Regions from separate parts of the Geobacillus sp. Manikaran-105 genome, predicted to be linked through region 1. Evidence: predicted binding sites of a transcription regulator. Region 1 holds the regulator's gene; the other holds the start of a gene.
The links. The regulator NrdR, encoded in region 1, represses ribonucleotide reductase genes. The targets are predictions, from matches to a motif close to AACACNATATATNGTGTT.
Positions count from the first base shown of each region.

Region 1 (7,383 bases):
GCTTACTTGCTCGATCCGGCGCAGGCGGCGGGCGACGTTGCCGTGGTGGCGAAAATGCATCAGTACGAGGCGGTGCGGTCGGATGAGGCGGTCTATGGAAAAGGAGCGAAGCGGACGGTTCCTGATGAACCGACGCTTGCCGAGCATCTCGCCCGCAAGGCGGCGGCCATTTGGGCGCTTGAAGAGCCGTTGATGGACGAACTGCGCCGCAACGAACAAGATCGGCTGCTCGTCGAGCTCGAACAGCCGCTGGCTGGCATTTTGGCCAATATGGAATTTACTGGAGTGAAAGTGGACACGAAGCGGCTTGAACAGATGGGGGCGGAGCTCACCGAGCAGCTGCAGGCGGTCGAGCGGCGCATTTACGAACTCGCCGGCCAAGAGTTCAACATTAACTCGCCGAAACAGCTCGGGACGGTTTTATTTGACAAGCTGCAGCTCCCGGTGTTGAAAAAGACAAAAACCGGCTATTCGACTTCAGCCGATGTGCTTGAGAAGCTTGCACCGCACCATGAAATCGTCGAACATATTTTGCATTACCGCCAACTCGGCAAGCTGCAGTCAACGTATATTGAAGGGCTGCTGAAAGTGGTGCACCCCGTGACGGGCAAAGTGCACACGATGTTCAATCAGGCGTTGACGCAAACCGGGCGCCTCAGCTCCGTCGAACCGAATTTGCAAAACATTCCGATTCGGCTTGAGGAAGGGCGGAAAATCCGCCAGGCGTTCGTGCCGTCGGAGCCGGACTGGCTCATCTTTGCGGCCGACTATTCGCAAATCGAGCTGCGCGTCCTCGCCCATATCGCGGAAGATGACAATTTGATTGAAGCGTTCCGGCGCGGGTTGGACATCCATACGAAAACAGCCATGGACATTTTCCATGTGAGCGAAGAAGACGTGACAGCCAACATGCGCCGCCAAGCGAAGGCCGTCAATTTTGGCATCGTGTACGGCATTAGTGATTACGGTCTGGCGCAAAACTTGAACATTACGCGCAAAGAAGCGGCTGAATTTATTGAGCGATATTTTGCCAGTTTTCCAGGTGTAAAGCAATATATGGACAACATTGTGCAAGAAGCGAAACAAAAAGGGTATGTGACGACGCTGCTGCATCGGCGCCGCTATTTGCCCGATATTACAAGCCGCAACTTCAACGTCCGCAGCTTCGCCGAGCGGACGGCGATGAACACACCGATCCAAGGGAGTGCCGCTGATATTATTAAAAAAGCGATGATCGATCTAAGCGTAAGGCTGCGCGAAGAACGGCTGCAGGCGCGCCTGTTGCTGCAAGTGCATGACGAACTCATTTTGGAGGCGCCGAAAGAGGAAATCGAGCGGCTGTGCCGCCTCGTTCCAGAGGTGATGGAGCAAGCCGTCGCACTCCGCGTGCCGCTGAAAGTCGATTACCATTACGGTCCGACGTGGTACGACGCTAAATAAAAGCGGCCTGCCCGCCAGCTGCTCGGTTTTTCACGGGGCCGCGCAATGAGCTGTTGCTTTAAAACAGGTGCACGAACAGGAAAAGGAGGGAGGCGCCATGCCGGAACTGCCGGAAGTGGAAACGATCCGCCGCACGCTGTTGCCGCTTGTCGCTGGCAAAACGATTGAAGAGGTGCGGGTGTTTTGGCCGAATATCATTCGTCATCCGCAAGACCCGGCGGCGTTTGCTGCCAGGCTGGCCGGGCAGACGGTGCGCGGCATCGATCGGCGCGGGAAATTTTTGAAATTTTTGCTTGACCGGGATATGCTCATCTCCCATTTGCGCATGGAGGGGCGCTACGCGGTCGCCCAGTCCGATGAGCCGCTTGAACCGCATACGCACATTGTGTTTCGTTTTACAGACGGCAGTGAGCTTCGTTATCGCGATGTACGCAAATTCGGAACCATGCACGTGTACGCGAAAGAGGAAGCAGACTGCCGGCCGCCGCTCGCTCAATTAGGGCCGGAACCGCTGTCCCCAGCGTTTTCTCCGGCGGTGTTGGCCGCAAAAGCGGCGAAAACAAAGCGGACGGTGAAAGCGTTGTTGCTTGATCAAACGGTCGTGTCCGGGTTTGGCAACATTTATGTCGACGAAGCGCTGTTTCGCGCCGGCATTCTCCCTGGACGGCCGGCTGCTTCGCTGACGGATGAAGAACTTGCACGGTTGCACGAAGAAATGGTGGCGACGATCGGCGAGGCGGTCATGAAAGGGGGAAGCACGGTGCGCACGTATGTGAATACGCAAGGAGAAGCCGGAACGTTCCAGCATCGCCTGTTCGTATACGGCCGCAAAGGGGAGCCGTGCAAACGGTGCGGCGCCCCGATTGAGAAAATGGTTGTCGCCGGCCGCGGCACGCATTATTGCCCGCGTTGCCAACGCTAGGCAGCAGACAAAAAAGGAGGGGTGCCGAATGGCATTCACGATCGGATTAACCGGTGGAATTGCGAGCGGCAAAAGCACGGTCAGCGCGATGATGCGCGAGCTCGGCCTTCCGGTCATCGATGCGGATGAGGCGGCGCGCGCCGTCGTCCGCCCGGGGGAGGAGGCGTACCGGCAAATCGTCGCTGCATTCGGTCCGGGCATTTTGCGGGCGGACGGCGAAATCGACCGAGCCAAACTCGGGGCGATCGTCTTTAACGACGAACAACAGCGGAAAGTGCTCAACGCCATCGTTCACCCAGCGGTGCGGAAAAAAATGCTGGCTGAAAAAGAAGCGCACATCCGCTCCGGAGCGAAGACCGTCGTCCTAGATATTCCGCTGTTATTTGAAAGCGGGCTGACTCATTGGGTGGATAAAGTGCTTGTCGTGTACGTCGACGATGACGTTCAGCTCCGCCGGCTCATGGCGCGCAACGGTTTCACCGAAGAGGAAGCGCTCGCCCGCATCCGCTCCCAGTGGCCGATGGCGGAAAAAGTGAAACGGGCCGATGCGGTGATTGACAACAACGGGACGATCGAAGAGACACGCCGGCAGTTGCTGGCCATTTTGCATCAATGGGACGCCTTGGGAAAATAGGCGTCTTTTTTGCTGCGTTTTATTGATTTTGTTCTCCACATTTCATAAAAATATGATATACTATTTATGCGGATGAAAATAAATAGTATAACATATATGAGAGGGGAACAAGGTGAATGAAGGCGAAAGTGGCGATTAACGGATTCGGACGAATTGGACGGATGGTATTCCGGAGAGCCATCAATTCTCCCGACCTTGAAATTGTGGCGGTGAATGCCAGCTATCCGCCGGAAACGTTAGCCCATTTGGTGAAATACGACTCCAACCACGGCAAATTCGACGGCGATGTCGCCGCTTTGGAAGACGGATTGCTTGTCAACGGCAAAAAGGTGAAATTGCTGAACTCGCGCGATCCGCAACAATTGCCGTGGAAAGAGCTTGATATTGATATTGTGATTGAAGCGACCGGCAAATTTAACGCCCGCGAAAAGGCAAGCCTTCACTTGGATGCTGGGGCGAAACGCGTCATTTTAACCGCTCCGGGCAAAAATGAGGATGTGACGATTGTCGTCGGCGTCAATGAACAGATGTTGGATATTGACCGTCATTTTATCATTTCCAACGCTTCGTGCACGACGAACTGCCTCGCCCCGGTCGTGAAAGTGCTTGATGAAGCGTTCGGAATTGAAAACGGCCTGATGACAACCGTTCATGCTTATACGAACGATCAAAAAAACATCGACAATCCGCATAAAGATTTGCGCCGCGCCCGTTCATGCGCCCAGTCGATCATCCCGACGACGACGGGAGCCGCGAAGGCGCTCGGGCTGGTGCTGCCGCATTTAAAAGGAAAGCTTCATGGCATGGCGTTGCGCGTTCCGACGCCGAACGTGTCGCTTGTCGATTTGGTCGTTGACGTCAAGCGGGATGTGACGGTCGAGGAAGTGAACGAAGCTCTTCTCCGCGCAGCCAATGGTCCGCTGAAAGGCATTTTGGATTTCACGATGGAGCCGCTTGTGTCGATTGATTTCAACACGAACCCGCATTCGGCGATCATTGACGGTTTGTCGACAATGGTGATTGACGGCCGGAAAGTGAAAGTGCTCGCCTGGTACGACAACGAGTGGGGCTATTCGTGCCGCGTCGTCGACTTGGCCAGCCTTGTCGCCGCCAAAATGAATGAGCGTCTTCATGTGAGCGCTTAAGCAGTTTTTCTTCCAATCTCGCAATCGTGAAAAGATGCGCAAAGCGTCCGATCCGCCCGTGTGGCGGTGTGGGCGCTTTTTCCTTTTGGCATGCGAAAAAATTAAAAAAGCCTGTTGCAAAAACCCCCTAAACAAAGTATACTATGTTTCGTGAACTTCTTAACGGCAAAGGTAATGTGACTACTTAAAGGGTTAGGACCTCTTAGGACTAACTTTCCCCCGTGGTAGTTATACATGCCATTTTGCAACCTACAAATCTGTTTTTTATTTGAGAAAATTGGTTAAAAGGGGGACTTGCGCATGGATACGATGGGTCGTCACGTTATCTCGGAACTTTGGGGATGCGACTTTGACAAACTGAACGATATGGACTTTATTGAAAAAACGTTTGTAGACGCCGCATTAAAGTCGGGAGCGGAAATTCGCGAAGTCGCATTCCATAAATTCGCTCCGCAAGGCGTAAGCGGGGTCGTCATTATTTCCGAATCCCATTTAACGATTCATACGTTTCCGGAACACGGCTATGCCAGCATTGATGTGTATACATGCGGCCATTTAGACCCGACCATCGCCGCGGATTACATCGCCGAAAAGCTTGGCGCGCAAACGCGGGAAACGATTGAGCTGCCGCGCGGCATGCGCCCGATTGAAGTGAAAAAGGCGCACGCGCTGTAATTCCATAACAACGGAAGCAAAAGGAGCGTAAACAGGACGCTCCTTTTTTTACGCTTTCGGCGGTGCCATGGCGGCCAAAATCATGGTATGATGGTGAAAAAAAAAGAACGATTAGGGAGACGTGGCTATGAGCATGTGGAAAAAGTTGAAGTATGCGTTGACGAACCATTGCGAAACGCGGGAAAACCATGAGGACGCCGAGCTCCGGAGCCATTACTACAAAGCGGCCCACCGCGCTGTCATCGACGCGGTGAAAGAGCTGCTCGCTTCGCTGCCTGACGCCGAGCTGCTTTCCGTTTCCGAAGAGCGCGGCGAGCTTTGCGCCCAAACGCGGCGCGGCCCCAAGCTGTTTATCGTCGCCACCGTCATTTCCGTCCGCCCGTTTGAAACGGCGGTGGACTTTTCGGTGACGACCGAGACAAAGTTCTTGCCGTTTGATTTTGGTCGCAGCCGGGCGGTCATCCTTGAGTTATACCGGAAGCTTGACGGCCGCCTGCCGTATATTGGTTCTGGCCTCAATAGCTGACTATGGCTTGTCTGCCCTCTGCCATTCCGGTATGATAGAAGATAAGAAGAGGAACGGAGTGGATGTTATGCGATGTCCGTCATGCCATCACCAAGGCACGCGCGTGCTTGACTCGCGCCCGGCCGAAGAAGGCCGCTCGATTCGCCGCCGGCGCGAGTGCGAACAATGCCACTATCGATTTACGACGTTTGAGCGGGTCGAGGAACCGCCGCTGATTGTCGTCAAAAAAGAAGGGACGCGCGAGGAGTTCAGCCGGGAAAAAATTTTGCGCGGTTTGATCAAAGCGTGTGAAAAACGGCCGGTGGCGCTTGAGCAATTGGAAAAAGTGACGCAGGAAATCGAGCGCGAGCTGCGCAGCCAAGGCGTATCGGAAGTAAAAAGCGAAACGATCGGCGAAATGGTCATGGAGCGGCTGTCGCGCATCGATGAGGTGGCCTATGTCCGCTTCGCTTCCGTCTATCGGCAGTTTAAAGATATCAACGTATTTATCGAAGAGCTAAAAGAGCTGATTAAAAAAGGACAACGGTAAAAGGGCACGGGCGGGAATGCGGCAGGCCCTTTTTTCAGCTTATTTTTCGGCCGGGAAGGCGAGAGGTGGATGGAAACGAATATGGCAGAATGGAAGGTCGGAGCGATGCCACACCATTGGAAAGAGTTGTTGGCCGTTGATCGGTATATGGTGCAAAGCCGCACTGCGCTGCACGATGCGGACCGAAAAGTGTTGACTATGCTGTATCAGCCGCTGATCGGCCATCGTGCGCTCGCCTTATATATGACGCTTTGGGGGGAGCTCGAGCTGCTTGGCGGCCGGGAAGCGACCCACCATCGGCTTATGGCGCTCATGCAGTGCGGCCTGCCGGACATTTACAGCGAGCGGCTGAAGCTCGAAGGCATCGGGCTGCTGAATACGTACGTCCACGCCCCCGAGGCGGAAGAGCCGAAGCAGTTTGTGTATGAGCTGCGCCCACCGCTGGCGCCGGATCAATTTTTCCGCGACGAAATGCTCGGCGTCTTTTTGTACCGGCAAGTCGGCCGTCATATGTTTGCCCAGCTGAATGACTGTTTTGCCTGCCCGGCTGTGGATGAGACAAAGTTCACCCGGGTGACGCGCGCGTTTTCGGACGTATTTTCGTCCGTTCATGCTGAACAAATCGTCGCGGGATTCAATGAAGAGGCCGGGCGCGAGCTCGAGCCGCCGGATGGAAAAGTGCACATGGGGCGGGACGAGGCGTCGTATGCGCTCGATGACGGCGTGTTTGATTTTGAGCTGTTTTTTGCCGGCTTGTCGAAACAGATGGTGCCGCGCCGGGCCGTAACCGCGAAAGTGAAAGAAGCGATCAAAAAGTTGGCATTTTTGTACGGCATCCCGCCGCTGGAAATGCAAAAAATTGTCCTCGGCGTCATCGATCCGGCATACGAGATTGACATTGACGCCCTGCGCCGGGCGGCCCGGGAGTGGTATGAGCTCGAGCACGGCGGCGCCGCCCCGCGCCTTGTCGAACGGGTGCAGCCGCTCGCTTACCGGACGATGGAACACATCGAGCCGCGCACAAAAGAGGAGGCGTTGATGAAGCAGCTCGAGACGATCTCCCCGCGCCAGCTTCTGAAGGAAATTTCCGGGGGAGCGGAGCCGTCGCTCGCCGATTTGCAATTGATCGAAGATATTATGTTTCAACAGCAGCTTCTTCCGGGCGTCGTCAATGTGCTGATTTATTACGTCATGCTGCGGACGAATATGAAACTATCGAAAAAATATGTCGAGAAAATCGCCAGCCATTGGGCGCGCAAAAAGGTGCGCACCGTCAAAGAGGCGATGGAGCTGGCTAAAGAGGAAGCAAAGACGTACCAAAACTGGGCGAATGAAAAAGAAAAAGGGACGCGGACAGTGCGCAAAGTCGTGCGCACCGAAATCGTCCCCGACTGGCTGAACATGGATTACAGCCAGCCGGATGATGACGACTTTGATGTGGAACAGGCGCGCAAAGAGCTCGAGGAACGGCTGAAAAAATACCGTGATGGATCGTAGGTGTAAAGGCGATGG
Region 1 covers NZ_PIJG01000011.1:4,528-11,910, reverse strand. Annotated here, with positions in the region: gene polA (DNA polymerase I) at 1-1,440, shown strand, start outside; gene mutM (DNA-formamidopyrimidine glycosylase) at 1,538-2,362, shown strand; gene coaE (dephospho-CoA kinase) at 2,391-2,996, shown strand; gene CV945_RS05020 (glyceraldehyde-3-phosphate dehydrogenase) at 3,113-4,141, shown strand; gene speD (adenosylmethionine decarboxylase) at 4,442-4,816, shown strand; gene CV945_RS05010 (hypothetical protein) at 4,944-5,342, shown strand; gene nrdR (transcriptional regulator NrdR) at 5,410-5,871, shown strand; gene CV945_RS05000 (replication initiation and membrane attachment family protein) at 5,977-7,368, shown strand; gene dnaI (primosomal protein DnaI) at 7,380-7,383, shown strand, end outside.

Region 2 (7,383 bases), on a different contig from region 1:
CTTGATGAAACGACCGCAGCGCGCAAGCCGATTTTGCGCTATCAAAAGCCGACAAACTGATCCGTGATACCGACAAACGGCTCGCCCGACAGTGGGCGGGCCGTTTCGTTTGGGGACAGCTGCATTGCTATGGCGGCATTGACAGAAAAGTCGAGTTAGTTTATTATATAAACTAATAGCAATGGCTGATCCATCATTCGCGGTGCATACTAAAAGTCATGACGAAAAGGATGACCGAAAACGTGAGGACAGGGAACATCACTCTTGTCAAAAAAATGAATAAACAGCTCGTCCTGAAATTGATCCGCGACCAACACCCGATTTCACGCGCCGATATTGCGAAAACGACCGGACTGAATAAAGCGACGGTTTCAGCGCTCGTCGATGAGCTGATCGCCGAGCATTTTGTCCATGAAAGCGGCATCGGCGTCTCCACAGGCGGACGCCGGCCGCTCATGCTCCGCTTTAATGCCGACGCCGGTTCGCTTGTCGGCGTCGAGCTCGGCGTTAACTATTTGTACGCCGTGGTGACGAACTTAAATGCTGAAATCATATGGGAGCAGCGGCGTTCGTTCCGCCCGTCCGAAGGGCAGGAGGCGATTGTCGGCGAGATGGCCGAATTGGTTGAAGCCGCGGTCCGCCGGGCGCCGGCGACACCGTACGGCGTAATGGGAATCGGCATCGGGGTGCCGGGCGTTGTCCATACGGAAAGCGGGACGGTGATTTTTGCGCCGAACTTGCGTTGGGGCGATGTGGCGTTGGCATCGGCCTTGCAAAAGCGATGGCCGCAATATCCGGTTATTGTGGAAAACGAGGCGAAACTGGCGGCGCTTGGCGAAAAATGGTTCGGCGCCGGCAAGGAGTTTGCCCATTTTGTGTATATTAGCGCCGGCATCGGCATCGGCGCCGGCGTCGTCCTTCATCATCAGCTGTATCGCGGGGTGAACGGGCTGGCGGGCGAGATCGGCCATCATACGATCGATGTCAACGGCGTCCGCTGTACTTGCGGCAATACCGGCTGCTGGGAAATGTACGCTTCACAAAAATATATTGAACGCCGTTTGGCCGAAGAAGGCCGTTTGGAGTGGCTGGACGACCGCTTTTCCATCGCCGCGATGGCGCTGGCGGCCGAAAACGATGCCCAGCTGGCGCGCATTTTGGAAGAAACGGGCCGCTATCTCGGCATCGGGCTGCTGCAGGTGATTTATGCGTACAACCCGGAGGCGGTCATTATCGGCGGCCCGCTTGCTCAGGCCGGTGATTTCGTGCTTGATGCAGCGCGCAAAGAGGTGAGGGAGCGCATTCTCGTCAAAAAAGAAAGCGAGCCGTCCATCATCGCCTCGAAGCTGAAAGAGAAAAGCTGCGCCATCGGTGCGGCTGCTTCGGTGCTTGAGGCGGTCGTCCTGCCGCCGGAATTTGAGACGGCTCCTTGACGGCCGCAACAGCAAAGGCGCCTGCCTATATAGATGCAATTTGAAGATTTACCATTTGCAGCTTTTATCGACTGTCAGGCGACCGAACAACGCCGCTTCACAGACCCATATATGGGTCTGTGAAGCAGGTGGTTGTTCGGTCTTCCGTCACGCCTTGGCGTGACGGGGCAAGCCTATGGCTTGCCTTCGACAGTCGAAATATGTTAAACTTCTTCGTTGCATCTATATAGTCCGGCAGCGCGCCTCTTTTTGCTGATCGCTACGCTTTTTTCTTCACTTTCCCGGTCCACGTTTTAAATCCGCCTTTTAAATGGTACAAATCGCGATACCCTTTCCGGTAAAGCATTTGTGCGGCCCGCCCGCTGCGCAGCCCGTTTTGGCAATATAAATAAATCGGCTGGTCTTTGCGCAATTCTTTCATGCGCATGCGCAGTTGGGTCAGCGGGATGTTGCGCGCCCCTAAAATATGTCCAGCCGCAAACTCATCCGGTTCGCGGACGTCGACGAGTTGCGCTTTTCGATAACCGGCGCGGAACTCTTCCTCTGTCAATGCTTTGACAATTCTCTTCTGCCAGAAGTACGTAATGACGGAATACACGATGATTGCGCCGAGAATAATGAGCAATGCTTCCACCCGTCATGCCTCCTTTCGCTTTGTCCGCTATTTCCTATTATATAGAGTTGCCGCTCGGAAGCAAAGTGTTTTCGCGATGCCATTTTTCTTCCCTTGGCCGGCGTTGTTTGCTAAACTAGTAAAGGTGATTCTGAAAAGAAGGTGGAACGATGGCTAAAAAGGAAGTATGGCGCTTTATTGACTCCGGCGAGGGCTCGCCGTCGTTTAATATGGCGCTTGATGAGGCGCTCTTAGAGTGGCACAGCGAAGGAAAAATTCCGCCGACGGTCCGCTTTTACGGCTGGAATCCGCCGACGTTGTCGATCGGCTATTTTCAAAAAGTGGAGAAAGAAATTGATTTAGACGCGGTGAAACGGAACGGCCTCGGCTTTGTCCGCCGCCCGACTGGCGGGCGCGGCGTTCTTCATGACAAAGAGTTGACCTACAGCGTCATCGTCTCCGAATCGCATCCCGCGATGCCGCAGACGGTGACGGAAGCGTATCGCGTCATCTCCCAGGGCATTTTGGAAGGATTTCGCTTCCTTGGGCTTGACGCGTATTTCGCCGTGCCGAAAACAGAAGAAGAAAAAGCGGATTTGCGCAGCCCGCGCTCGGCTGTTTGCTTTGACGCACCGTCGTGGTACGAACTTGTCGTTGAGGGGCGGAAAATCGCCGGCAGCGCGCAAACGCGGCAAAAAGGCGTCATTTTGCAGCATGGTTCGATTTTGCTCGATTTGGACGAAGACTTGCTGTTCAGCTTGTTTAAATATCCAAACGAGCGGGTGAAAGAGCGTCTGCAGCGCGATTTTAAAAAGAAAGCCGTCGCGATCAATGAGTTGACGAGCCGCACGGTGACGATCGAGGAAGCGAAAGAGGCGTTTTACAAAGGATTTGAAAAAGGATTGAACATCGTATTGGAACCGTACACGCTCACCGCCGAAGAGTTGGCATACGTCGAAGAGCTGGCGCGGACGAAATACGAAAGCGATGAATGGAACTTTAAGCGTTAGGCGGCAATATGGAACATCGCTCCTGTTTTGGCAAAAACGGCATGGCTGGTCCGTTTTTCGCCGTTTTTTGTCTTTTTTTGCTTGACAAAAACGAAATGATCTGTTCTAAATCACAATATATAGTATGATTTTCATAAAAAATCATACTATATATTGTTTTTTTCTGTTTGATATGGTAAGGTAGAGAAGACAGGGCAACATTGGCAAAAACATGAGAGATTATATAATTATATAAAAGAGGAGAGATAGGAGAATGACGGTGGCGTCATCCGAAAAAATGAAGATCAATATTGACAAGCTGAACGAGGATATCCGCCTATTTCCGCAAGTGCATCCGATTACGCCGGATATGCACATCACCCATAAAGGCGTATCCCGTTTGGTCATGCTTGACCGGTATTCATTCAAAGATACGGAGAAGCTGACGCTCACACCGGGCGATTTCGTTGTGTTGACGATCAAGGAGGACCCGAAATTCCCAGCCCGCGGTCTCGGTTTTATCGTCGATATTGACTGGGAGGCGAAAAAAGCGCGCGTGTTGATTGAAGACGAATACCGGCACGTGCTCGAAGGCGAGGAGGCGGAAACCGGCATTGTCCTTCGATCGCTCGACATTATCGACAAGCCGCTCGAGATTTTCTATGAGCAAATCGCCAAGCGCAATGCGACCGGGCTGGCGGCGGTGGAAAAGACCGAAGAAAAGCGGAAAGAGTGGTTCGAAAAGTTTTATCAAGAGCTCGCCAGCTTGAATTTTGTTCCGGCCGGCCGCGTGTTGTATGGGGCGGGTTCAGGCAAGGAAGTGACGTATTTCAACTGCTATGTGATGCCGTTTGTGAAAGATTCGCGCGAAGGCATTTCCGAACATCGGAAGCAGGTGATGGAAATTATGAGCCGCGGCGGCGGCGTTGGGACGAACGGCTCGACATTGCGGCCGCGCCATACGCTTGCGCGCGGGGTGAACGGCAAATCGTCCGGGTCGGTCTCATGGCTTGACGACATTGCGAAGCTGACCCACCTTGTCGAGCAAGGTGGCTCCCGCCGCGGCGCCCAAATGATTATGCTGGCCGACTGGCACCCGGACATTATCGAATTCATCGTCTCGAAAATGCAAAACCCGCGCATTTTGCGCTACCTGCTTGAAAATATGGAAGACGAGGGCATCAAAAAAGCAGCGCGCGACAAACTGAAATTCACGCCGCTCACCGAGCGGGAGCGGGCGATGTACGAAGCGATCGTCCGGTACAAAAACGCGCCTGACTACGGCGGCTTCACAGAGGAAATTATCAAAGACGCTGAAGAAAAACTGCGCACCGGCGGTACATACACGGTGCACAACCCGGACTTTTTGACCGGTGCGAACATTTCCGTCTGCTTGACGAAAGAATTCATGGAAGCGGTCGAAAAGGACGAAGAATACGAGCTGCGCTTCCCGGACGTAGAAACGTATTCTGAAGAAGAAATGCGCATTTACAATGAAAAATGGCATGAAATCGGCGATGTACGCGAATGGGAGAAAATGGGCTATCGCGTCCGCGTCTACCGGAAAATCCGCGCCCGCGAACTGTGGAAGCTGATCAACATTTGCGCGACGTATTCAGCCGAGCCGGGCATTTTCTTCATCGACAACGCCAACGAAATGACGAACGCCCGCGCGTACGGGCAAAAAGTCGTTGCGACCAACCCGTGCGGGGAACAACCGTTGGCACCGTATTCGGTGTGCAATCTGGCCGCCATTAACTTGGCGAACATGGTGGACAAAGAACGGAAGGTCATTGACTACGAAAAACTGAAACGCACGGTCGAAATCGGGGTGCGGATGCAAGACAACGTCATTGACGCCACGCCGTACTTCCTTGAGGAAAACAAAAAACAAGCGCTCGGCGAGCGCCGCATCGGCCTTGGCGTCATGGGGCTTGCAGACTTGCTCATTTACTGCGAAAAAGCGTACGGCTCTGAGGAAGGAAACCAGCTTGTCGATGAGCTGTTCCGCACGATCGCCACGACCGCTTACCGGGCCTCGATCGAGCTGGCGAAAGAAAAAGGCAGCTTCCCGTTTTTGGTCGGCGAAACGGAAGAAGAAACGCAAAAGCTGCGCGAAGCGTTCATCAACACCGGTTACATGAAACGGATGCCGGATGACATTCGCCAAGATATTTTGAAATACGGCATCCGCAACTCGCACTTGCTGACGGTGGCGCCGACGGGATCGACGGGGACGATGGTCGGCGTGTCAACCGGGCTGGAGCCGTACTTCTCGTTCTCGTACTACCGGAGCGGGCGCTTGGGCAAATTTATCGAAGTGAAAGCAGACATCGTGCAAGAATATTTGGACAAACATCCGGAAGCCGACCCGAACCATTTGCCGCCTTGGTTTGTGACGGCGATGGACTTGCCGCCGGAAGCGCACGCCGATGTGCAATGCATCATTCAGCGCTGGGTCGACTCGAGCTTGTCGAAAACGGTCAACGCGCCGAGAGGCTACACCGTCGAGCAAGTGCAAAAAGTGTACGAGCGTTTATGGCGCGGCGGCGCGAAAGGCGGCACCGTCTACGTCGACGGCAGCCGCGATGCGCAAGTGTTGACGTTGAAAGCGGAAGAAAACCGGATCGAAGAACAGCTAGAACTGCTTCCAGAAGAACAAGAGGAAAAAGAAACGAAACGCGCCGTCGTGCTTGTCGATACGATTCAAGATGTGCGCGCCACCGATGTGACGATCGGCTCCGAAATCGGCAACATTTGCCCGATTTGCCGCGAAGGAACGGTTGAAGAGATCGGCGGCTGCAACACGTGCACGAACTGCGGCGCCCAGCTGAAGTGCGGCCTGTAATGGTGATACGGATGGGTTTGGATGGATGAAACGCTGGTTTCCGTAGAGGAACCGGCGTTTTTTTTTTACATAAAAGGCAAAAGCCAAAATATAGTGGTAAAAGGCGGAAACGTTCAGTCCGAAAGAGGCGCTAGAGCGCGCCATTCGCTACGGGGCGTCCATCCAATACGATGCGGCGGCGGCTTCGCCGTTTTACCGCTATACAGATGAACAAGGGCGACAACATGAAGTGTGGTTTGAGGACGCCCGCAGCGCGTTGGCGAAATTTGACTTGGTGAAAGAATACGGATTGCGCGGAATCAGCTACTGGGTGCTCGGGTATCCGTATCCGGAAAACTGGGTGCTGTTGGAAGACAATTTCCGCATTCGCAAGCGTGGGTAAGCTAAGCAGTTAGAGCGTATGCGCCGGTCATCGGGCATGCGCTTTTATTTTGTTTCTTGGAGTTCGAGCCGCTTTTTTAGCTGATAAATTTCCAGATCGTGCTGGCCGATCTTATGGTTTAAATATTCAATCGCAATGTTCGCGTTGCGCCAATCATGTGACAATATCTCGAACATGCGCCGATGCTCAGCCAGCTCGTCCTCGATTTTTTTGAAATGGCTGCGCGTCTCGATAATGAAATGGCCCAACTTTTCCTCGAGGCGTTGTTGCTGTTCTTCGAGGCGCTGTTGTCGTTCTTCGAGGCGCTGTTGTCGTTCTTCGAGGCGTTGCTGTCCGGCTTCTAGGCGGTCGAGGCGTTCATGAATCGGCTGCAACTCCTCTTTCAGCACTGAGCGAAGCAATTCGACAAGCTCGTGAGACATTCTGCATCCCTCCTTTCAGTTTAGTTTTATTGTATCATTGCGTTCATGAGCTGTCATGGCAAATCTTGAGCAGCTTCGCGAAATCGGCCGCCAACGGGATTTGTTCCATGTGTATAACAACATGTGGGATCGGAAATTGCATCTGGATGGCATGATTGACGGCCGAGAATATCGGCAAATCGTGGCTGAAACCGATGGGCATGGTCGTTGGTTTCGCTGGGAGATGAACATATCAAATGAGGGGCAATGAACTTTCCATGAAAAATGGTGCCAAGCAAAAGAAGCATACGATTTCCCTCCAACCTTGAACCATACTAACATCAAAATATGGACAACTATAAGTGGGGGCGGTACGGCATCGGCAAATACGTGTATCGTGACGAGGAGGCGCAGGAGCTGGAGGAAACGATGCGTTCGTACATTGCCCGCTTTTTCCCGGCGGCTGAGGTGCAGTATTTTACGTAATGCCCCTTTTATGGTACAATAGAAATGATTGCTATTTTTGTCTGCCAAAAGGGCCGACGCATCGGAGTGACGGTATAGGCCGGGGGATTTGCTGGCGGCAGGCAAACGTTGCAGGAGGGGACAAACGTTGCCGACACCGAGCATGGAAGATTATATTGAGCAAATTTACATGTTGATTGAAGAAAAAGGCTATGCCCGCGTTTCGGACATCGCGGAAGCGTTGTCCGTTCA
Region 2 covers NZ_PIJG01000006.1:12,434-19,816, forward strand. Annotated here, with positions in the region: gene gcvPB (aminomethyl-transferring glycine dehydrogenase subunit GcvPB) at 1-60, shown strand, start outside; gene CV945_RS03085 (ROK family transcriptional regulator) at 243-1,433, shown strand; gene CV945_RS03090 (rhodanese-like domain-containing protein) at 1,693-2,067, opposite strand; gene CV945_RS03095 (lipoate--protein ligase family protein) at 2,217-3,056, shown strand; gene CV945_RS03100 (vitamin B12-dependent ribonucleotide reductase) at 3,310-5,883, shown strand; partial or broken gene CV945_RS03105 (spore gernimation protein) at 5,984-6,265, shown strand; gene CV945_RS03110 (hypothetical protein) at 6,310-6,687, opposite strand; gene CV945_RS03115 (DUF2332 family protein) at 6,743-6,937, shown strand; partial or broken gene CV945_RS03120 (spore photoproduct lyase family protein) at 7,024-7,152, shown strand; gene mntR (transcriptional regulator MntR) at 7,280-7,383, shown strand, end outside.
Region 2: the regulator NrdR is predicted to act here: its motif matches at 3,166-3,183, upstream of CV945_RS03100 (vitamin B12-dependent ribonucleotide reductase).